Regions from separate parts of the Brevibacterium sp. OS20 genome, predicted to be linked through region 2. Evidence: riboswitches for the same ligand, from Rfam matches in the RefSeq annotation. Region 2 holds a riboswitch; each other region holds the start of a gene.
What was found. A riboswitch is a leader RNA that binds a small molecule or an ion and turns the genes downstream of it on or off. The one in region 2 is predicted to bind thiamine pyrophosphate.
Positions count from the first base shown of each region.

Region 1: linked by a shared signal. The riboswitch ahead of thiM (hydroxyethylthiazole kinase) and the one ahead of ACVZTU_RS03695 (TenA family protein) in region 2 are both predicted to bind thiamine pyrophosphate.
Region 3: linked by a shared signal. The riboswitch ahead of thiC (phosphomethylpyrimidine synthase ThiC) and the one ahead of ACVZTU_RS03695 (TenA family protein) in region 2 are both predicted to bind thiamine pyrophosphate.

Region 1 is NZ_CM166367.1:3,032,413-3,040,119, reverse strand. Features, by position in the region: gene ACVZTU_RS13635 (LacI family DNA-binding transcriptional regulator) at 1-512, shown strand, start outside; gene ACVZTU_RS13630 (substrate-binding domain-containing protein) at 605-1,699, shown strand; gene ACVZTU_RS13625 (ATP-binding cassette domain-containing protein) at 1,798-2,622, shown strand; gene ACVZTU_RS13620 (sugar ABC transporter permease) at 2,619-3,830, shown strand; TPP riboswitch at 3,982-4,115, shown strand; gene thiM (hydroxyethylthiazole kinase) at 4,103-5,017, shown strand; gene thiE (thiamine phosphate synthase) at 5,014-5,772, shown strand; gene thiD (bifunctional hydroxymethylpyrimidine kinase/phosphomethylpyrimidine kinase) at 5,769-6,638, shown strand; gene ACVZTU_RS13600 (TenA family protein) at 6,740-7,480, shown strand; gene ACVZTU_RS13595 (hypothetical protein) at 7,566-7,707, opposite strand, start outside.
Region 2 is NZ_CM166367.1:869,241-876,947, reverse strand. Features, by position in the region: gene ACVZTU_RS03710 (VOC family protein) at 1-141, opposite strand, end outside; gene ACVZTU_RS03705 (ATP-grasp domain-containing protein) at 268-1,293, shown strand; gene ACVZTU_RS03700 (nucleoside/nucleotide kinase family protein) at 1,365-1,982, shown strand; TPP riboswitch at 2,068-2,174, shown strand; gene ACVZTU_RS03695 (TenA family protein) at 2,169-2,855, shown strand; gene ACVZTU_RS03690 (phytoene desaturase family protein) at 2,910-4,391, shown strand; gene ACVZTU_RS03685 (hypothetical protein) at 4,408-5,610, opposite strand; gene ACVZTU_RS03680 (EamA family transporter) at 5,607-6,596, opposite strand; gene ACVZTU_RS03675 (LysR family transcriptional regulator) at 6,669-7,574, shown strand; gene ACVZTU_RS03670 (hypothetical protein) at 7,571-7,707, opposite strand, start outside.
Region 3 is NZ_CM166367.1:588,219-595,925, forward strand. Features, by position in the region: gene ACVZTU_RS02525 (TRAP transporter permease) at 1-1,322, shown strand, start outside; gene ACVZTU_RS02530 (TAXI family TRAP transporter solute-binding subunit) at 1,339-2,331, shown strand; gene thiC (phosphomethylpyrimidine synthase ThiC) at 2,544-4,352, opposite strand; TPP riboswitch at 4,348-4,456, opposite strand; gene ACVZTU_RS02540 (M18 family aminopeptidase) at 4,519-5,823, opposite strand; gene ACVZTU_RS02545 (DUF1684 domain-containing protein) at 5,959-7,611, shown strand.

The DNA.
Region 1 (7,707 bases), 1.9 Mb from region 2:
CCAGCCTCATCACCACCCGCCGACTGCAGGGAATCCAGGACGCCATCGCCGGCCGCCGCGGCGTCGGCTGGCGCGCCTATATGCGCGAAGACGCCCACGACGAAGCCAGCGCGAAGAACGTCGTCGCCGCCTGGCTCGGTTCCCGCAGCGCACCCGGAGCCCTGATCACCCTGTCCGCCACAGTGACCCAAGGTGCCATCGACGCCTGCCGCCGCCTCGGCGAATGGCCGGCACTGGTCGGCATCGACGATTTCCCCACGGCCGAACTCCTCGATGTCACCGTCGTCGATCGCAACGTCGAATCCCTCGCCGCCGAGGCGGTCCGACGACTCCGGGTCGGTGTCGAACCCAGCGATGCTGGCGAGGGCGGGGACCGCCTCGGCGAAGGGGATGGCCCGATTGCGGGGGAGGCGAACCGGCGCGATCGAGTCGACGACGGCGTGCCCGATTTCGACAATGCGCTGTGCGTCATCGCTCGTGGCAGCGGTGAAGAGCCGCCGGACACCCGCTGAAGATTTTTGTCGAAACAGTTGACAGCAGGCGGCGTTCAGCGAATCATATTCAACAGCCTGACAACGTTGTCAGAAAGATTGAAAGGTTCACAATGAGGCACAACCTTAAGTCCCACAAGAAGCTGGCGCTCCTCGGTGCCTCCGTCGCGATCGGCGCTCTTGCGCTCAGCGGCTGCGGCAATCAGAAGGGCCAGGGAAACGACGAGGCCGACAGCGGATCCGGCGGCGACGGGGACGTCACCATCGCGCTGCTGCTGCCCGAGTCGAAGACCACCCGGTACGAGTCGCTCGACAAGCCGAACTTCGAGAAATACCTCAAAGAAGCCAACCCAGACGCGAAGGTCGAATACCGCAACGCCAATCAGGACGCGACTCAGCAGCAGCAACAGGTTGAGGCGGCCGTGACCGAAGGCGTCGACGCCATCGTCCTCGACCCCGTCGACGCTTCCGCAGTCTCATCCGCGCTGTCGAAAGCCGAAGCGAAGAAGATCCCGGTCATCTCCTACGACCGCTTCTTCGAAGGTGCGGATTACTACACCTCGTTCGACAACAAGAAGATCGGCAACCTGCAGGGCCAGGCCGTCCTCGACGGGCTCAAAGACGCCGGCGTCGACCCGAAATCGGGACCGGTCTGGATGGTCAATGGTGATCCGAAGGACCCGAACGCCGCGGACTTCAAGGCCGGCGCCGAAGAGACCCTCAAGGGCGCAGGCGTGGACATCGCCGCCAGCCACGACACCCTCGACTGGAACCCCGACGACGCCCGCCAGTGGGTCGAAGGTCAGCTGCAGGGCAAGGGCGAGAAGCCGATCGCGATCTACTCTGCCAACGACGGCACCGCCGGCGGCGTCATCGCCGCAACGAAGAAAGCCAAGGTCGAACCCGTCGTGACAGGTCAGGACGCCGAGGTCGACGGTCTGCAGAACATCCTCAAGGGTGACCAGTACGCCACGATCTACAAGTCGATCCCACCGCAGGCAGAGTTCGCCGCCAAAGCCGCCGTGGCCCTGGCCGCAGGCGAGGACGTCGACGCGGGCACGACCTACAAGGACACCCCCACGGACTTCGTCGAAGCCAAGGTCGTCACCACCGACACCATCAAAGACATCGTTGGTGACCAGATCAAGGCCGAGGACATCTGCACAGGCAAGGTGGAGAAGCTCTGTGCCGATGCCGGCGTGAAGTGAGCGCGTGCGCGTTCACAATCTGACGTGACCGACCTCGAGCCGGCGACCGCCACCGGTCGCCGGCTGCCGGGGTCAACGACTGCGACAAGTAGGAACAGATGACACCAGAGACACCCGACCCGGCAACTGAGGCGACGCGGACGCCGGGCAGCGACAGCGAGCCGGTGCTCGAACTGCGCGGAATCAACAAACGGTTCGGTGCAGTCCAAGCCCTGACCGACATCCATCTCAGCGTCGGTCGCGGCGAAGTCGTCGGCCTCGTCGGCGACAACGGCGCCGGCAAATCGACCCTGATCAAGGTCATCGCCGGAGTTCACGCCGCCGATGACGGCGAACTCATCATGAACGGGACGGCGCAGAGATTCTCCTCCCCGAAGGATGCACAGAAAGCCGGAGTGGCCACAGTGTTCCAGGATCTGTCCCTGTGCGAGAACCTCGACGTGGTGGCCAACCTGTTCCTCGGACATGAGAAGACCCGCGGCGGCGTCCTCGACGAAGTGACGATGGAAGCCAAATCCTGGGAGCTGCTGCGCAGCCTCTCGGCAAAGATCCCGAGCGTGCGCGTACCGATCGCGGCCCTGTCCGGCGGTCAACGTCAGACGGTCGCGATCGCCCGGTCCCTCCTCGGCGAACCATCCTTGGTCATGCTCGATGAACCGACGGCGGCACTCGGCGTCGCCCAGACGGCCGAAGTGCTCAACCTCATCGAACGGCTCAAAGAACGCGACCTCGGCGTGCTGCTCGTCAGCCACAATATGGCCGATGTGCAGGCGGTGTGCGACCGGGTGCACGTGCTGCGGCTGGGCAAGGACGCCGGTGATTTCCCCGGTGACGAGCGCACCGATGTGCTGGTCGCCGCGATTACCGGAGCCAGCGACAATGTCGTGACCAAACGCGCCGCACGGAGGGGTGAGCGTCGATGACCCGCAATTCCTTCATCACCGATGAGCGGATCTCCTCCGAAGGCGTGATCGGCACCTTCGTCCGCCGGGTCAAAGAGGGGCAGCTGGGGTCGTTCCCGGTCATCCTCGCACTCATCGTCATCGTCATCGTATTCCAGTCGGCCGACTCGAACTTCATCTCTCCGGCCAACCTAGTCAACCTCTCCACTCAGGTCGCGTTCCTCGCGATCCTGGCTCTCGGCATCAACCTCATCCTGCTCCTCGGCGAGATCGATCTGTCTCTGGCGCAATTGGGCGGTTTGGCCGCCTCGCTGCTCGGTGTCTTGGTGGTAAGGCAAGGTGTGCCGCCGGCCTTAGCGCTGGTCATCATGCTGCTGCTCGGCCTGGTCGTCGGCGCGATTCAAGGTTGGTTCTTCGCCGTCGTCGGCATCCCGGCGTTCGTCGTCACCTTGGCCGGTCTGCTCGCGTTCACCGGTCTGACTCTGACGACATTGGGCACGCAGAAGAACCTGTCGATGTCGGACACCTTCGCCTTCGACTTCGCCAGCTTCTACTTTCCTGCGATCTGGGCCTATATCTTCGGCGCCGTCGCGATCATCGGCTTCGGCGGCGGCATCATCTATTCGAAGCTGCGCCGCCACCGGGAGGGTCTCAGCGCTCCGAGCTGGACCTCTGTGATCGTGCGGATCGTGTTGCTGGCCGCGATCGTGTTCGGGTTCCTCATCCTCGTCAATCAGGACTTCGGTCTGGCGATGCCTTTCTTCCTCATGATCGTCATTGCGATCATCATCGACCTCGTGCTGCGCAAGACCCGCTACGGTCGTTCCATCTACGCCGTCGGCGGAAAGGTCGAAGCTGCACGGCGTGCCGGCATCCGCGTGACCTGGGTGCGCATCAGCGTGTTCATGGCAGCCGGAGTGCTGGCCGCATTGTTCGGCTTCATCAAGACCGGTGTGACGACAAATGCGGGATCGACGCTGGTGAGCACGCAGGACCTGCTCAATGCGATCGCTGCAGCTGTCATCGGCGGCACCTCGCTGTTCGGCGGACGCGGAACCGCCTGGGCAGCCGTGCTCGGTGCTCTGGTCGTCGGTGCGATCAACAACGGTCTCTACCTCATCGGCTTCAACTCCGATGCACAGCAGATCATCACCGCACTTGTTCTGCTCACCGCAGTTGTCATCGATGCGCTCAGCCGCCGCGGTCAGAGGTACGTCGGGCGCGGGTAGTGGGGCGTTAAGCTCTCTCTGCCGACCGCTCGCCTTAGCGTCGAGCGCGCAATGCATAGCTTGATACAGCGACGTTGAGTCGAGCGGTCGGTGCTGAGCATCCAAGCAGAGTATGGAGTCGCCCGTGTCCGACCGGGCTGATACAGTCGGAGCCAATGACATGGGGTGCCTCATGAGGATCCGTTCGCACCAAGACGCTGCGCACGGAGGACACCGAGGCTGAGAGAACACCCATCGAACCTGATCTGGGCCATACTAGCGAAGGGATCGTCATGGTTGACTTCGACCTGCGTTCTGCGAATGCGCGTCTGCGCGCAAGCAATCCACTCATCCAGTGCATCACGAACACCGTCGTGCAGCAGTTCAGCGCCAACGTGCTCCTGGCCATCGGCGCCTCCCCGGCAATGCTCGATCACGAAGCAGACGCCGGTCAGTTTGCCGGGATCGCCAGCGGAATCCTCGTCAACTTCGGAACCGCCTCGAACCACCAGCTGCTCGCCGCCGATGCCGCCATCGACGTCGCCAACACCGCCGGAAAACCCTGGGTCCTCGACCCCGTAAGCGTCGGCGCCGTCGACTTCCGCACCTCCCGCATCCGCCGCGCCGCCGCCGATCACCCGACCGCCATCCGCGGCAACGCCTCCGAGATCGCCGCACTCGCCGGAGTCGGACTCGGTGGTCGTGGAGTCGACTCCACCGATGAAGTCGACGCCGTCCTACCCGCTGCCGCGAAGCTGGCCCGAGAGACCGGTGCCATCGTCGCCGTCTCCGGACCCACCGATGCCGTCGTCGCCCACATCGACGGCACTGACCACGTCGCCCGCATCTCAGGTGGACATGAGTTCATGCCGCTCGTCATCGGCACCGGCTGCTCACTCGGTGCCGTCACCGTCGCCTACCTGGCCGCCGCCCGAGCCGGACTCGCCGACCCCGACGCCGACGTCTCAGCCGTCAACGCCACTGAGCAGTCCGCGAACGGTGGGGACGCCTCGGCGAAGTTCGAAGCCGTCGTCGCCGCCCACGCCCACTTCGCGGTCGCCGGGGAACTCGCCGCCGATGGTGCGAAGGGGCCCGGCAGCTACTCGGTGAACTTTCTCGACGCACTCCACACCGTCGACGGTGACCGACTCGCACAGGCGAGAATCGGCCTCGACACGCTCACCGCCGGCGAAGGCGTCCAGGCATGACCGCCGGATCCGCCCACATCGCCGACAACCCGGCTGACGACGGCGCGACCGCGAACGACCGAGACGGCTCGGCCGACCGCTTCGCCGGAATCGACACGCGCCTCTACCTCGTCACCGACTCCGCGCAATGCGAGGCCGCCGGCCGCAGCGTCGCCGAAACCGTGCAGGCCGCCGTCGCCGGGGGAGTGGGCATCGTCCAGGTCCGCGACAAAGACATCGACGATGCAGGCTTCTATTCGCTCACCCGCCAGGTCATCGCCGCCGTCGACGCCGCCACCCGCGACACCGACCGCACGGTCCCCGTCGTCCTCAACGACCGCGTCGAGGTGGCCCGCCGCCTCATCGACGAAGGCGAGAACGTGCACATCCACGTCGGCCAAACTGACACCACCGTCGCCGAGGTGCGCGCCGCCCTGGGTGCGGAACCGCTCATCGGTCTCTCGGCCGCGAACAGCGACGAATTCGCCGCCGCCCGAGACTCCGGAGTCGTCGACCTCGTCGGCATCGGACCGGTCTTTGACACCTCCACGAAAGCAGACGCCCCCGGCGGAATCGGACCGGACCGCCTCGGGGAACTGGTCGCAGAAGCGGGCATCCCCGCGGTCGCGATCGGCGGCATCAACGCCGATCGTGCCCCTGACCTGCAGGGACGTGGGCTGATCGGGATCTGCGTGGTCTCGGCGATCTGCATGGCCGACGATCCGAAGACGGCAGCAGAGGAGCTGCTCGCCGCATACGCCGGGAGTGCACAGTGACAACCCGCCCGCCGATCACCCTGTCCATCGCCGGCACCGATCCCTCCGGCGGTGCCGGAATCCATGCCGACCTCAAGACCTTCACCGCGCGGAAGACCATGGGCACGACCGTCATCACCGCCCTCGTCGCGCAGAACACGCACGGTGTGTCCCGCGTCTATCCGATCGACGTCGATTTCGTCGCCGATCAGTTCGACTCCGTGCTCGGCGACCTGCCCGTCGATGCGACGAAATCGGGGATGCTCGGCAGCCGTGACCTCGTCGAACTCGTCGTCGATCGCGCCGCCGAAGGCCGGCTCGGCTTCTATACCGTCGACCCGGTGATGATCGCGACCTCCGGCCACCGCCTCCTCGAGACCGATGCCGTCGAGGCCGTGCGCACCCACCTGCTGCCGGTCGCCGACCTCATCACCCCCAACCTCCCCGAGGCGGCCCTGCTGATCTCCGACGACGAACCCGAAGCGCAGACGACTGAAGCCATGCGTGACCAGGCTCGGCGCCTGCTCGAACGCGGCCCCGGAGCTGTCCTGCTCAAGGGCGGGCACGGCAGCGAGGACGAGGTCATCGACATCCTCGCCACCGCCGATGGCCAGGTCCGCGAGTTCACCCACCCCCGCGTGACGACGATGAACACGCACGGAACCGGGTGCACTCTGTCAGCCGCGATCACCGCCGAGGTGGCTGTCCTCGGCCGCGAACGCACAGAGATCGGGTCGGACATCCTCGGCGAGGCCGTCGGCAATGCCCTCGATTATCTTGCTCGCGCTCTCACCTCGGCTGCGGACTGGCAGCTGAGCCTGAATCCAGAGGGCGCCCACGGACCCGTCGACCACCAGGTCGACATCGTCCGCGGTCGACCCGCCTGACGTATCCATCCCGCCTGACCACCACCTCACGCGAACCGCCAACTCACTCGTTCCACCACGTCATCCGAACCACCACGTCACACGAGCACAAAGGAGTTCCCATGACCGTCACCTACACCGCCGGCCCATTGACCACCCAGCTGTGGGACCGTGTCCGCCCCATCGTCAAGCAGATCGAAGAGCTGCCGTTCCTCGCCCAGCTCGCCGACGGCAGCCTCGATCCGAAGGCCTTCGTCAACTACATCTCGCAGGACAGCCTCTACCTGAACGGATACGCCAAGGCCATGTCGTTCCTGGCCGCGAAGACCGTCGACCGTGACGAATCCCGATTCTGGGCCGGATCCGCCGCTGAGGCGATCACCGTCGAAGAGGAGATGCACGGAGAGCTGCTCGCCGATGCCCGACTCGCCTCGGCGCTGGAAGAACTCACCGCGGAAGGCTCCCGTTTCAAGGCCTCCCCGACGACGCTGGGTTACGTGTCCTTCCTCGTCGCCACGGCCGCCAGCCGTTCCTACGGCGAAGGCGTCGCCTCAGTCCTGCCCTGCTTCTGGGTGTACGCGCATATGGGCAAGGTGCTTGTCGACCGGGCCGGGCAGATGGCCGACGACCACCCCTACCGCACCTGGGTGCAGACCTACGATTCACCAGACTTCGACGAATCGACCCGCCACGCCGTGCAGATCCTCGAACAGGAACTCGCTAAGGCCCCGAGCGAGGAAGCCGCCCGCATGCGCGCCGCCTTCGAGCAGGCCTGCGTCTTCGAACTCCACTTCTGGGCCTCGGCGCACGCCATGCAGAACTGGGACGTCTCCGTGTTCCTGCCCCAGGAAGTCACCGTCTGATTCCAGGGAGCATCGGATCCCCCTCGCCGAGGTGGCCCTGACCTTGAGTCGGTCACCTCGGTCGGCGGGCGGAAGCGTTCCCGCCTCAGGCGCGGGAGGCTCCATAAGGGTCATCCGGGTAATGAGTGAGCGGACCGAACGATCCGAGAGCATGCCAACCGCGGCGCAGAGTCGTCCACAGAAGCACGTGATCGACCTCGATGAGGGGCACTCGGTCGTGCTTCGGG
Region 2 (7,707 bases):
CCACGAATTGGAGACGACTTCTGCCCAGGTGCCGTCTTCTTCGACGGTGACCGACCAGTCCAGGAGTTTGCCGTAGAACTCTGCGAGTTCACCGGCGTCAGGGGCGTCGAGCACGACAACGGGCTGCTTTGCGATAGCCATGCCCCGAGTCTACGCCGCCGCACTGACACAGCGAAGGGCTGGACACCAGGGCGTAGGATTGTTGAGCAGATCCGCCGATGTTTCCGCGTACTCTCGGCCGCACCGGCTCCACGATGAAGGTTCGCGATGAGTTCTCATGCCCTGCCCGTCGGCGGCACTCCGACGGTGCACATCATCCACGACAATCCGGAATGGATCGCACCATTCACGGATGCGCTCGACCGCCTCGGCGTCGCACACGTCGAATGGCTGCTGCCCGAGACCACGATCGATCTCGACGCCGAGCCCCCACAGGGGGTGTTCTGGTCGCGGCTGTCGGCGTCGGCGCACACCCGGACCGATCCGCATGTGAAGGAGTACGGGCGTGCGGTCCTCGACTGGCTCGCCGCCGCCGGCCGCCGAGTCATCAACGGACGCGATGTCTACGAGCTCGAGGTGAGCAAGGTCCGTCAGCATCGCGAGCTGGCCGGCCGGGGCTTCGATGTTCCGCGCACCGCCGCCGCGTTCGGACCGCGGGCGCTCGTCGACGCCGCGGCCGGCTTCACTCCCCCATTCATCACGAAGCACAATCAGGGCGGCAAGGGCCTCGGTGTGCGTCGCTTCGACTCCCACGCCGAGCTCGAGGCGGTCGCCGATGAGTTCGCGCCCGGTGGAGCGAATGCGCCGATCGACGGCATCACCCTCATCCAGGAATATGTGCAGCCTGCCCAGCCGTTCATCACCCGTGCCGAAGTCATCGGCGGACGCTTCCACTATGCGGTGCGCGTCGACGTCTCAGCTGGGTCATTCGAGCTGTGCCCGGCCGATGCCTGCACGATTCCGGGTGCCGGGGCCGATCCCGACGTCGAGGCGGTCCCCCAGTTCGCCCGCCGTGAGGAGATCACGGCCGGAACACCGCTCATCGCTCGGCTCGAGACGTTGTTGGCCGACCTCGGCATCGAGATCGCCGGCGTCGAGTTCATCGAGACCGCCGACGGCCGTCAGGTCGTCTACGACATCAACACGAACACGAACTACAACCCGTCCGTCGAGTCCGCCGAACAGTCGGCAGGCCGTCAGCCTGCCGCGGACCGTATCGCCGATTTCATCGCCGATGCCCTCGCCAAGGCGGCCCCACCGTCCGTGCCGCTCGCCGGGTCCGCATCCAGGTGAGGTCCCGGGACACGGTCCTACGTCACCTGCTCGCCGATCTCCGCGCAGTCCGGCCTAGGCAACGCGCTCTCGTGGCCCTCGATGGGGTCGACGGTGCGGGGAAGACGATGCTCGCTCACGAGCTCGTGAATTTGGCCGAGACCGCTGCGGACGTTCCTGGACAAGATTCCGACCGCCGGGTCACCGCCATCAGCATCGACGCGTTCCACCACCCTCGGGCGATCCGGTACGCCCAAGGCAAGGGGCCAGACACTTTCTATCGCCGTTCCTATGATTACGGAGCTTTCGTCGAATCCGTCGTCGAACCATTTCGACGAGGCGACTCGGTCGTTCCAGCCGTGTGGGACGTCGACAAGGATCGGCCGATAGCGCCCGAACCTCGGAGCCTGCCGAACGACTGCGTCCTCCTGGTCGAGGGAATCTTCCTCCATCGTCCCGAGCTTGTGGATCTCTGGGATGCGAGCATCTGGGTCGATGTTCCGTTTGAAGTCTCGGTCCCACGAGGAAACGAGCGATTTGCCGGAGCCTTCGATGCCGATCCAGAGGATGAGTCGAATCGCCGCTACGTCGGTGGTCAGCGACTCTACTTCGCCGAGGCTGCTCCGTGGGAAAACGCCACATGGGTGCTCGACAATCGCGATCTGGAACGGCCGACCCTGATCCGCCGGTCCGGGCCCGGCCGACCCTGATCCGCCGGTCCGGGCCCGACCGGCCCTGATCTGCCAGCCCTGGCCCGTTCGCTCTGACAGCACACCTTATCCCGATGATAGTGTCGAAGTGCTACAGGGGAGCGCCGAAAGGACCGGCGCTGAGAGTGCGCATGCAGACCCTTTGAACCTGATCCGGTGAGCACCGGCGGAGGGAGTGGACAAGCAATGACCACCACAGATTTCGACACATCGATCACCGTGGACGCCGACGGAGCGGTATCAGCACTGGTGAGTTCGACCAGCTGGCAGTGGGCGGGAGCCGTCGAACACAGATTCGTCCAGGATCTCTTCGCCGGCAGCATCGACGACGCCGTGATGCGCGACTATCTGGTGCAGGACTATCAGTTCTTCGAGTCGTTTCTGTCGATGCTCGGCGCGTGCGTGGCCCACGCCGATGAACTCGAGGCGAAGCTGCGGTTCGCCCGACAGCTGGGAATGCTCGTCGCCGATGAGGACACCTATTTCGTCGACTCCTTCGCCGAGTTGGGAGTCGATACAGCCGATTATCTCCACCCGGAACTGACCGCCCCGACGGTTGGGTTCCGCGATCTCATGGACTCGTCAGTCGCTTCGGCGTCGTATCCGCAGCTGCTCGTCGTCCTCGTTGTCGCCGAATGGCTCTATCTCGACTGGGCCGAGTCCCGGATGGACATGCCGCCGCGACATATTCACCGAGGCTGGATCGATCTCCACCGAGGCGAGGCCTTTCACGGGTGGGTGCAGTTCCTCGTCGACGAACTCGAACGCGTCTTCCCCTCCGGCGACGCCGAAGCCGCCGAGTCCCTGACCCGCGTGTGGCGGCACGCCGTCGACCTCGAATGCGCTTTCTTCGACAACGTGTACGACAACTGAGCCGCCAGGGAACGCACGCCGCAGCCGTCCATCTCACTGACCTAGACTGGCCCCATGAGCACAGGTGTAGATGCAGTCGTCGTCGGAAGTGGTCCCAACGGCATGGCCGCCGCCGTCACCCTGGCCCGCGCCGGGCTGAGCGTCGAAGTTTACGAGGCTCAGCCGACGATCGGCGGCGGTGCACGCACCCTCGACCTCGGTCTGGCCCCCGGCGTCACTCATGACATCTGCTCGGCCGTCCACCCACTGGCCATCGCCAGCCCCTTCTTCGTCGACTTCGACCTGCGTGCCCGCGGCCTCGAGTTCACCACCCCCGAGATCTCCTACGCCCAGCCCCTCGACGGCAAACCCGCCGCGCTGGCCTTCCACGATCTCGAAAAGACGGTCGACCACCTCGGCGCGGCAGGACCGGAATGGCGGCGTTTCTTCGCTCCGCTGCTCGACCGGGTCGATGACGCGATCTGGCTCTCCCTCGGTGACAAACGTTCTGTGCCGGAGACCCTGCGCGATCTTCCCGGCATCGCGAACGTCGTGAAGTTCGGCCTGCGGCTCCTGTCCCAGGCCAGTCCGGCGTGGAACATTCCGCTCTCCCATGAATCCTCCCAGGCCCTGTTCACCGGTGTCGCCGCGCACGCAATCGGTGGGCTGCCGGCGATGGGCACCGCGGCCACGGCCACGATGCTCTCTACCGTCGCCCACGCGGGCGGCTGGCCCTCCCCCATCGGCGGATCGCAGTCGATCATCGACTACCTCGTCGCCGACCTCGAAGCCCACGGCGGAACCGTGCACACGGATGCGCGCATCGACCACGTATCGGACATGCCCGCTGCCCGCGCCTACCTGCTCGACACCTCGGCGCTGAACGCCGCGCAGATCTTCTCCGGCCTCATCCCGAGCCACGTCGACAAAGCCCTGCGCAGCTTCAAACACGGCAACGCCGCGGCCAAGGTCGATTTCGTCCTCAATGGGCCGGTCCCCTGGTCCGACCCCGACGTCGGCCGTGCCGGCACTATCCACATCGGCGGCTCACGGGCGCAGATGGCCGCCGCCGAGGCACAGGTGATGTCCGGTCGCATGCCCGCCGATCCCGTGTGCCTCGTCTCGGATCCGACCGTCTTCGACCCATCCCGCGAGGTGAACGGCCTGCGACCGCTGTGGACGTATGCGCACGTGCCCTTCGACTGCCCGCTCGACCCGACCGAGTACATCACCCGCCAGCTCGAACGCTTCGCCCCGGGCTTCCGCGACCGCATCGTCGCGCACAACGCGATCCCCGCCTCCGAGATGGCCGGGCACAACCAGAACTACATCGGCGGGGACATCGCCACCGGCATCGTCTCCTTCTACCGGATGATGGCCCGCCCGCGCACCAGCTGGGACAACTACAGCCTCGGCGTCCCCGGCGCCTACCTGTGCTCGGCGGCGACCCCGCCGGCACCGGGCGTGCACGGGATGAACGGATGGTTCGCCGCCCGTCGCGCCCTGAAGTCCCGGTTCGGGATCACGGAAGCTCCGAGCCTGGCCCCGGGCGACTGACTTTCATTCAGCTCACTCAGTCCTGCACCCACCGATCAGCGTCGCTGTCATAGTGCCATTCGGCCACCTCGGTGACTGCTTCGATGACGTCGTTCAGCCAGAACGTCGTATCCGGGTGCCAGCCCGCCATGAGGCTCGCGGTCCGATCGTCCGTGTTCCCCGCGGTGGGGACTGTGTCCGGATCCGGATCCTCACCGAGGTGGCCCTCCGCCACATCGATGACCGCACCTGCCGCCCGCAGATAGCCGGCGAGACCGACGTGGACACCGTCGTATTCCTCGGCCACGCGTGTCCAGTCGGGGATGACCCAGCGTCCCCTGCGACCGGTGGTCTCGAACCACACCTGACGGCGCTGGGCGGTGACGTCGAGTGGGTAGCGGCGGCACAGATCCGCCCAGTCCTCCGGACGGCGGATCTCGGCGATGCGGGCGTCCGGGCGCAGGCGCAGACGGCAGGTTTGGGCGCGTTCGAGACCGAGGTCATCCTCAACGAGTTCGAGGCCGATCGGGGTTCCATCCGGCCACGTTCCCGTCGACGACCAGAGGCCATGGGGTGGGGTCGACCACCATTCGCCGGTGAGCTCGTCGTAGGGGTCCTTGGCGAAGTTGTGACGGTAACGGGTTTCCGTGGTGAGGACAGAGGCGAGCCACTCGTCGAATCCCCAGGGGAGCCTCGTTCCGTCTTCGTCAAGAGGCGGGTATAGATCGGTCAGAGTGATTTCTATGCGCTCATCCGTCGGGCCTGTCTCGAGGTCGAAGACCGCGGGCAGTCCTGTGTGGCGTCCATTGACTTCATTGAGTTCTTTGTCGTCCCAGCCCAGCGCCCACTGATCATCGGGATCGAGTGGCTTCGACCAGGCATCTAGCAAGCCCGTGGAAACGAGCATCTCGGCGAAAGGACGCAGAGCCTCGCGCACCTCGCCGATTTCCGCGGTCCCCCAATCGTCATCATCAGGAGGCTGCCAATACACTGCAGCGTCGACTACGTCGGACATGGCTTCCTTAACTGCACTCCAAGTCGGCGCAATCGGGCACAGGCACCTCAGATTGCGCACCACCGCCTCCGCGCCTGGGGCTTCTTCATCGCCAGTCCACGGAAAACTCTCGACCTGCTCGAGGGCCAGCCCGAACACGAGCGAGCGTCCCCGCGGGGACGCGAGCAGATCCTCGGCGGACAGGCGGTCGTCATGAAGGGTCGGAGGCGCATCATCGGCGGTCATGACCTCAGGCTACGCGAACACCTGTCAACTGGCCCTGATGGAATCGCCCGCGTCGAATCCTCCGTTGGCGCGCTCACCGGCACGACCGCCTCAGCGGCGGCGAGAATCCGCGCCCCTTTCGCGGCCTTCAAACCCGCGCCGAGGACCCCGATGATGACAAGGACGGCCCCGCACAGCTCGCCGACGGTGACCCGCTCGCCGAGGAAGACGAACGACGCGCTCATTCCGACGACGGGCACGAGCATCGAGAAGGGGGCGACGACTCCGGCGGGGTTGCGCGAAATCAGCCACGACCACACGCCCGAACCGAGGATCGTCGCGATGACCACGGTGTAGAGCAGTCCCGCGATCGCGAGCAGCCCTGTCGGTGTGGTCAGTCCCGAAAACGATGCGCCGACCCTCGCCGGTCCTTCGACGAGGAGGGAGAGGGCGAGCATCGGCACGGGCGGGACGAGCGACATCCACATCGTCAGCTTGATCGGCTCAGTGGTGTGAGCCTGCCGGTTGCAGATATTGCCGATCGCCCAGCCGAAGGCGCCGGCGAGGGTGAGGAGGAAGGGCAGGAAGCTCGCATTCGAGTCGAAGCGCTGCCAGCCGACGACGGCGAGCCCTGCCATCGCGATGAGGAGGAAGGCCATCTGCGAGCCGCGTACCCTCTCGCGCAGGAATGTCATGCCCAGCAGCACCGTGAAGGGGCCCGAGGCTTGGAGGACGAGGGACGCGAGTCCCGCGGGCATGCCGGCGGCCATTGCCCAGTAGAGGAAGAGGAACTGCAGCAGTCCGAAGCCGAGCCCGTAGCCGATGATCCACCGGAGTCCGACATCGGGCTTCGGCACGAAGAGCAACGCGGGAACCGCAAGCAGGGCGAATCGCAGAGCGACGAGGAAGAAGGGCGGGAAATGGGCCAGGGAGAGATCGATGGCGAGGAAATTCAGTCCCCACATCACCGCCACCGAGGCGGCGAGCAGACAGTGCTTGAATGACATGGCCCCATTCTCAACTTCGTCAACAATGAAGCACAATCGCAGAGTACTTCATCAACTCTGTAGCATGGCTTCATGGTCATCGATCCGAAGCATCTTGAGCTGCTGCGCCTGTTCGACGAATACGGCAGCGTCACCGCCGTCGCCGATATCACCTATCGCTCCCCGTCGGCCGTCTCTCAGCAGCTGAGGCAGGCCGGGAGAGAGATCGGCCAAGCTCTGGTCGAACCCGCCGGTCGCGGACTCACGCTCACAGCCGCGGGACGACTGCTCGCCAACGGTGGTCGGGACGTGGCCCGCACGCTCGCCCGGGTGCAGGCCCAATGGGAGGGCCACCTCGGCGAAGCTGTCGGAGAGATCACGCTGGCCGGGCTGCCGAGCGCGCTCACCCACCTCCTCCCCGATGCGCTGGGCAGGCTGCGGGAGGACCACCCGCACATCGATCTGCGCATGGACGATGTCGACCTCGCCGAGCACGAATTCGCGGGACTGACCCGAGATGTCGATATCGTCGTCGCACACAGCCTCGTCGCCGAACGCCCCCTGGGCACCGACGGACTCACCGTCATCCCGCTCGCCCGCGAACCCATCGACGTGGCCCTCGCCATCGGCCATCGGCTTGCCGAACGCGCCGAGCTGTCCCCGAACGATGTCGTCGATTGTCGCTGGGTGGGAGTGCCCCGCGGATACCCGTTCGACACGATCCTCACCTCGATCGAGCATCTCACCGGTCGCGACCTCGACGTCGTCCAACGCATCCGGGACAACCGGCTCATCGAAGCGATCGTCGCCTCCTCGGACCAGGTCGCGCTCCTTCCCCGGTTCACGACGCCACGCGATGCGGGACTGTCACTGGTGCCGCTGACGGGGGTGACGACGACACGCTGGATCGTAGCGGTGATGCGTCCGGACACGGCCGAACGTGTCGCGGTACGTGCTGTGATCAGCGCGCTCAGCCGCGTCGACGACGCCGCGGATTAGGCGGTGCCCGTGCTGGTGAAGCGCTTCGGCACGAGCTTCTCCAACGGCAGGAACGCCGCCCAGCAGATGACGGTCGGCAGGAAGTGGATGCCCAGCGCAAGATAGGTCATGAGGTGGAAGAGGAAGAAGAGGG
Region 3 (7,707 bases), 280 kb from region 2:
CCTCCGGCATCGGCGCCATCCTGTCCCCGCCGACGCTCGGTGCCGCGGCCTTCATCATCGCCGAGCTGCTCAACGTCTCCTACGGACTCGTCCTTCTGTGGGCAGTCGTGCCCACTCTCCTGTACTACCTCGGCATCTTCCTCGCCATCGAAATCGACTCCCGGAAGATCGAAGTCGACTACACGCCGCCGCCGGGGCTGCGGTCATGGCCGATCTTCAAGAAGGGCTTCTACCACTTCATCTCCCTGGGCATCATCGTCGTCTTCCTCGCCCTCGGCATGGCACCGTTCAAAGCCGTCGTCTACGCGACGCTCGTCGGCATCGGATTCGGCATCATCGAGATCATCCTCGCCCGCCGAGGCGAACCCGCCACGATCCTCCGCGCCGTCTGGGACGTGTTCTACGGGGCCCTGTCGACGGGCATCCGCTCGGTTCTGCCGGTGACGAGCGTGTGTGCCGCCGCCGGCATCATCGTCTCGACGATCACGAAGACCGGGCTCGGCCAGGTCATCTCCGACATCCTCATCAAGGGAGCGCAGGCATTCTCGGATGATCCGACGGTCATCCTGATCCTCACCTGCATCTTCGCCGCAGTTGCCGTGACGGTGCTCGGTCTGGCGGTGCCGGTGACCGCCTCGTTCATCATCAGCTGGGTCATCGTCGGACCTGCGCTGATCACCCTCGGAGTCCCCGAGGCGGCCGCGGCGATGTTCATCTTCTACTACGCAGTCCTCTCCGAGGTCTCCCCGCCGACCGCACTGGCGGCGGTCGCCTCCTCGGCGATCACCGGCGGCCGCGTCATCGCCACCATGTGGCAGGCCTGCAAGTACGCGATCCCCGCATTCCTCGTCCCCCTGGCCTTCACCTTCACCCCCGAAGGTGCCGCATTGGTCGCTCAGGGAGGGTTCTTCGGCGCGGTCTGGACCTTCCTCGTCTCGGCCTGCGCAGTCGCTGCCTTGGCCGCGGGTGCAGGCGGATGGATCATCTGCCGCGCCGGCTGGCCCGAGCGGATCCTGTGCTTCCTCGCCGCCGGCGCGCTCCTCTACCTGCAGCCGCTGTCGATGATGGTCGGCTTCGCGGCCCTTGCCCTCGCCGTGGTCATCCACCTCATCCTCCGACGCAAGCCGGCGACCTCCTCGGCGACGGGAACTGCGGTTGGACCGGCCGCCTCGGCGACGGGAACCGTGACAGGAGCGGCCGCCTCGGCGAAGGACGAGGCACCGGCGAATGCGGTCGACCCGAGTACAGCCGAAGCGGACGGATCCGGTGACGGATTTTCCACCGAACCACCCTCGTCCGGAACACCGGCCGGGACCAACTGAGAAAGGGACGAAGTCCATGAAGCGAACAAGGACGTTCACAATCGCCGCTGCGGCCCTGGCCGCAGTGCTGACGATGAGTTCATGCGGTGGCAAGCGCGAAGCCGAGCCCGCCGCAGAAGGCGGAGACGGCTGCACCGCCGCCTCGGGGCAGATCACCATCGCCACCGGCAACTCGACCGGCGTGTACTACGTGCTCGGCGGAGGTCTGGCACAGGTGATCTCCGACAACTCCGACCTCAAGGCCACAGCGTCGGAGACCGGCGCCTCCGTGCAGAACCTCCAACAGCTGTCCAGCGGCGACTTCGACATCGCGTTCTCCCTGGCCGATACCGCTGCCGACGCAGTGTCGGGGGATGCGGACTTCAAGGAGGCCGAGGACATCTCCGCGCTCTCGCGCATCTACGACAACTTCACTCACGTCGTCGTGCGCAAGGATGCCGAAATCGACTCGGTCGAGGACTTCAAGGGCAAGACGATCTCGACCGGTTCGCCGAAGTCCGGCACCGAGGTCATCGCCAACCGTCTCATCGAATCGGCCGGACTCAAGGACGGGGACGTGACCAAACAGCGCCTCGACCTGTCGAAGACCGTCGACGGGATGAAGGACGGAACCATCGACGGCATGGTGTGGTCCGGCGGACTGCCCACGGCAGGAGTCACCGATCTCTTCACCTCGAACGGCAAGGACGTCGAGATCCTCGACATCTCCGACCTCGAGGGGAAGATGAAGGAGATCAACCCCGTCTACGAGGTGGCAGAGATCCCCGGTGACACGTACAAGGGCGTCGACACGGTGAAGACGATCGTCACCCCGAACGTGCTCATGGTCCGCAATGACATGGACGAAGGCACGGCCTGCGCTCTGACGAAGCTCCTCTTCGACAAAAAGGACGACCTGGTCAAGGTGCATGCCGCGGCGAAGGAGATCAACCTCGACACCGCCGAACCGCCGGAGCCGATCAAGCTGCACCCGGGCTCGCAGAAAGCACTGGACGAGCTGAATAAGTAAGTGCGAGTTGCCCAACCGCTCGTTCAAGGCGTGGCGCGTCTGTCGATCTGTGTACAGTCCGATAGGCGCGCTCCGCCTTGAACGACGCTGACGAGGAGCGGAGCTCCACGCTTCGCATGGCGGGCAGCGCGGCCCGCAGCCAGGATTCTCCGGGGCCCTCGTTCCTCAGTTGTTCTGAGGGCCGACGGGCGGGATCCGGCCCGGAGCCGGACTCAGCCTTCCCGCAGGCCGACGGTCGGATCGGGCAGGTAGACCTCTCCGCCCGATGCGAGGAACTCGCGGCTCTTCTGCTGCATTCCCGCCAGGGCCTCCTGCGCCTCGGCGCTGCCGTAGGTATCGCGGATGTCCTGGGAGATGCGCATCGAGCAGAACTTCGGACCGCACATCGAACAGAAGTGCGCGGTCTTCGCCGGTTCCGCCGGCAGCGTCTCGTCGTGGAACGCCTCGGCGGTCTCCGGATCGAGGCCGAGGGCGAACTGGTCCCGCCACCGGAATTCGAATCGAGCCTTCGACAGCGCATCATCGCGGGCCGTCGCCCCCGGGTGGCCCTTCGCGATATCGGCGGCATGCGCGGCGATCTTGTACGTGATCACCCCGGTCTTGACGTCGTCACGGTCGGGCAGCCCGAGATGCTCCTTCGGGGTGACGTAGCAGAGCATCGCCGTGCCGTAGCGGGCGATCTCCGTCGCCCCGATCGCCGAGGTGATGTGGTCGTATCCGGGCGCGATATCCGTAACCAGCGGACCCAAGGTGTAGAACGGCGCACCGTGACAGAGCTCCTGCTGACGTTCGACGTTCTCCCGCACGAGGTGAAGCGGAATGTGCCCGGGCCCTTCGACCATCACCTGGACGTCGTGGGCCCACGCGCGTTCGGTGAGTTCGGCGAGAGTGTCGAGCTCGGCGAACTGGGCGGCATCATTGGCATCGGCGATAGAACCCGGCCGCAGTCCGTCGCCGAGCGAGAAAGCGACATCGTAGCGAGCGAAGATCTCACAGAGTTCATCGAAGTGGGTGTAGAGGAAGTTCTCCTCGTGGTGGGCAAGGCACCAGCCGGCCATGATGGACCCGCCGCGTGAGACCATCCCGGTGACCCGGTCAGCCGTGAGAGGAACGTAGCGCAGCAGCACACCGGCGTGCACGGTCATGTAGTCGACACCCTGCTCGCACTGCTCGATGACGGTGTCGCGATAGATCTCCCAGGTCAGCGCGTTCGCATCGCCGTCGACCTTCTCCAGCGCCTGATAGATCGGGACGGTGCCGATGGGGATCGGCGAATTGCGGATGATCCACTCCCTAGTGGTGTGGATGTCATTGCCGGTCGACAGATCCATGAGGGTGTCGGCACCCCACTTCGCGGCCCACCGCAGCTTCTGCACCTCCTCGGCGATGGAGCTGGTGACCGCGGAATTGCCGATGTTCGCATTGATCTTGACGAGGAACGCCCTGCCGATGATCATCGGCTCGGATTCGGGGTGATTGATGTTGTTCGGAATGATCGCGCGACCGGAGGCGAGCTCGGCGCGCACGAGTTCGACATCGCACTGCTCGCGAAGCGCCACGAACCGCATCTCCGGGGTGATGATGCCCTGCTTTGCGTAGTGCATCTGGGTCACCGTGCGGCCGGACTTGGCCCGACGGGGGACCGGTTTGCGTCCCTTCCACTGCTGCGACGGGGCACCTCGGCGGACGGCGGCACGACCGTCATCGGCGATGCGGTGGCCGCGGGCGTCATACGTCTCAGTGTCGAGGCGGTTCTCGATCCACGGGAATCGCAGAGCGGGCAGTCCCTCTTCCGGAATGCTGCCCGGCCCGACGGTGCGGTAGACGTCGACGGGATCGTTGGCCCGACCGTTCGAGTCCTCGAGCTCGATGCGGGTCACGGGAACGCGGATGTCGTGTTCCTCGTCCTCGACCCATGCCGGCGAATGCGTCGGATACTGCTCGAGGGTGAACTGGTCGTGCGAATCTGCGTCAGACGAAGTCGTGGCAGGGGCAGGTGTTTCAGGGGTGAATGCAGTCATCTGCAGTCCTCACTTCCTACGCCGGTATCAACCGGATCAGGTTCTACGGTCTCGGACGATCCAGTCCGATCTCAGCCCTTGCAGCGGGCTCCCGTGGGGTCGTGCCATTCCTATCACGACTGACGCAGTGAGGACAACCGTGGCTCCTTGAGCGACGGGAATGGGGTCAGCCGCCCTGGAGGAACGCCTTCGCAGCGGCGCCGAGGGCGACGACGTCGGAGACCGCGACCATTTCGCGTGCCGAGTGCATCGAGTACAGAGCCGGGCCCACATCAACGGTCGTCATGCCCAGCCGGGTCGCGGTCAGCGGTCCGATCGTCGACCCGCAGGGCATCGCATTGTTCGACACGAAATCCTGGTACTCGACCCCGGCGGCCGCGCACGCCCGTGACCACACGGCGGTGCCCACCGCATCCGTGGCGTAGCGCTGCTGAGCGTTGAGCTTGAGCAGGGGACCGCCGCCGAGGCGGGGGCGGACATGCGGATCGTGCCGTTCGGGATAGTTCGGATGGGCAGCATGCCCGGCATCGGAGGAGACACACACCGAGGTGGACATCGACGCGAGATAATCGCTGCGCGTCGACTGCGGCAGCAAGGAGGCGACGATGCGCTCGGTGACGTCGGCGAGGAACGGACCGCACGCGCCCGAGCGCGAATTCGACCCGATCTCCTCATGATCGAACGCCGCGAACAGTGGGATGCCGTCGAGCCCGTCGGCATCGAGCTGGGTGAGCGCGGTGACGCCGGCGTGGACGGACAGGAGGTTGTCCAGCCTCGGCGAGGCGAAGAACTCCTCGGCGGCACCGAAGAGGGCCGGCTCCTGAACGGGAATCGTGTAGACATCGTGGCCGACGACGGACTCGGCATCGACCCCGGCAGAGGCGGCGAGCAGTTCGATGATGTCCGCCTCGGCGAGGTCGGCCAGACCGATGACGGGAGCGGTGTGACGCTGCTTGTCCAAGGTCAGACCCTCATTGACCTGCCGGTCGAGGTGGATCGCGAGCTGCGGGATGCGGGCGATCGGCCCGGTGCGGGCGAGCACGATGCTGCCGTCGGCGAGGCCGAGCCGACCCGCGAACGCGAGCTCACGATCGAGCCACGAATTCAGCAGCGGCCCGCCGTAGATCTCCACCCCGACCTGCCGGGTGCCTTCGGCGGTGAACTCGCCGCCGGGTTTGAGTTTGAACGCCGGGGAGTCGGTGTGGGAACCGAACACGCGGAACCGGGGAGCCGCCTCGGTGACGGTGGGATTCATCCACGCGATGAGCGCGCCGTCGCGGATGACGTAGTGCCCGGTTCCGGGCGTCAGCGCCCAGGGAACGGACTCGTCGAGGCGGGAGAAACCGGCCTCTTCCAGGCGTTTCGCCGCGGTGTCCACCGCGTGGTAGGAGCTGGGAGATGCGCTGACGAAGTCGCCGAGGTCGGCCGCTGTCGTCGCGGCCACATCCGGTCTCGGGAGTGATTCATTCATTTCCCCAGCCTATCGTTTGCGGTAGTTTGGAGGTGAAGAAGATCAGGTCTCAGACGCCGGGTTGCCACCGGGTCCGAGAATCAGGCGGGGGCAGCGACCCTGCGACCGCACCAGCGACGGCAAGGAGTGTTCGACGTGAACCAGTTCGTGACGGAGTGGAACACCTGGCGCGACTCACGGAACTCAGCCCTTGCGAAACCGTTCGGCTGGCTCAGTGTCGTCGGACTCCACTGGCTCGACGCCGAATCGACCTGGACCGACGCCCCCGGCACGTTCACCGTCGACGACGGCTGGGTGACCGTATCCCTGAAGACCGGAATCAAGGCCGGCCCCGCAGCCGAGACATTCGACCTGCTCAGCAAGGTCGACAACGGTGAGTCAGCTGGTGCCGTTGCTGCTTCTGGCGTGAACGGCGGAGGACCGACCCGTGCGACCAGCCCGGCCGTGCCCAGCGACACCTCGACTCTGCCGAGGGTGATGGACCAGTCCGGTGCGGGCGCGGCTGCGGCAGACTCCGCGGGTAGCGACCCTTCTGCCGGAACGGGCGCCGGATCCGATGCGGGGTCCGATGGCGGATCCGACGGGCACGCAGCAGCGCCCGCCAAGCCACAGGTCCGCGTGGAAGAGAACGGGTTCAGCGCGAAGCTTCCGAACGGCGGCTCGCTCAACTGGTTCACCGTCGGCAACGTCCTCTACGAACTCATCGATCGGGGCGGCCGCCTCGGCGTGCGTGTGCGCAATTCGAAGTCCCCGCTGCTCGGGAAGTTCTTCGAGGTTCCGGTCTTCGACCCGGACCCGGACTTCGTCTTCCTCGCCCGGTTCACCAGGTTCGACCCGTTCAAGACCTACACCATCGAAACCGCCCAAGAGGACCTGCAGCTGCAGACACAGGCGGCGGGAACCGTCACCTTCGAGACCTCGCACGGTGAGGTGAGCCTGCTCGCCACCGGGTGCCCGAAGACCGGACTCCAACTGGACTTCCACGATTCGACGAACGGGAGCACCACCGCCGCGTGGCGGACCATCGACCTCGGAGTGCCGAATCAGGACGGGTCGCTCGTCATCGATTTCAACCGTGCGGTGAACTACCCGTTCGCGTTCACCTCGTTCGCCACCTGCCCAGCCCCGATCGAAGGAAACGTCGTTCCGTTCGACGTCACCGCAGGTGAGCGGCGTCCTCCATTCTTCTACTCGGAGGCCGGGATCAACGTGCCGTTCCTCTTCTACGTGTGGTGGGACGAAGAGAGCGCCGAGGTGACGCGCCCCTGGTATTCGCGTTTCGGCCTCGACATCACCATCCTCAACCCCAACCACGACGACGGGCGGATCTCCCTCGTCGGCTTCGACGGGGTCGCGATGTCCGGCGGGGATCTGTCGCCGCTGGGGCGCAAGGCCCGGTCGCGGCTCATCGATGTCGCCACCGAAGCGCTGACTTCACGGATTCCGGTCATCGGCATCGGCGCGTACTCGGCGTTCGTCATCCAGGCCCAGCGGGAGCTGCGTTCGCAGCAGGGCTACGTCGACGGCATCGAAACCGAATACGAGGCGCCGGCGGACCGTCTGCTCATCGTGATGAACAACGAGCTCGACCCGAAGCAGGCCGGTTTCGACATCGTCCACACCGACGCCAGCGGGCTGATCTATGTGGAGATGCCCTTCAACATCCCGCTCGAGTCCGACCGCACTGAGGTCGAGGACTTCCAGTCGGCGATGGAATCCGGTGCCTCGATCACGAGCTGGCAGGAATTCGACTACCGCATGGTCGCCCTCATCCGCCACCACCGCTGACGGCCGGCTCCCAGCCTCAGTCCCAGCGCCCGTTTCCTCCCAGAACTACCTGACGGCGGCCCAGCAACCTCGCGCGAGGTTGCTGGGCCGCCGTCA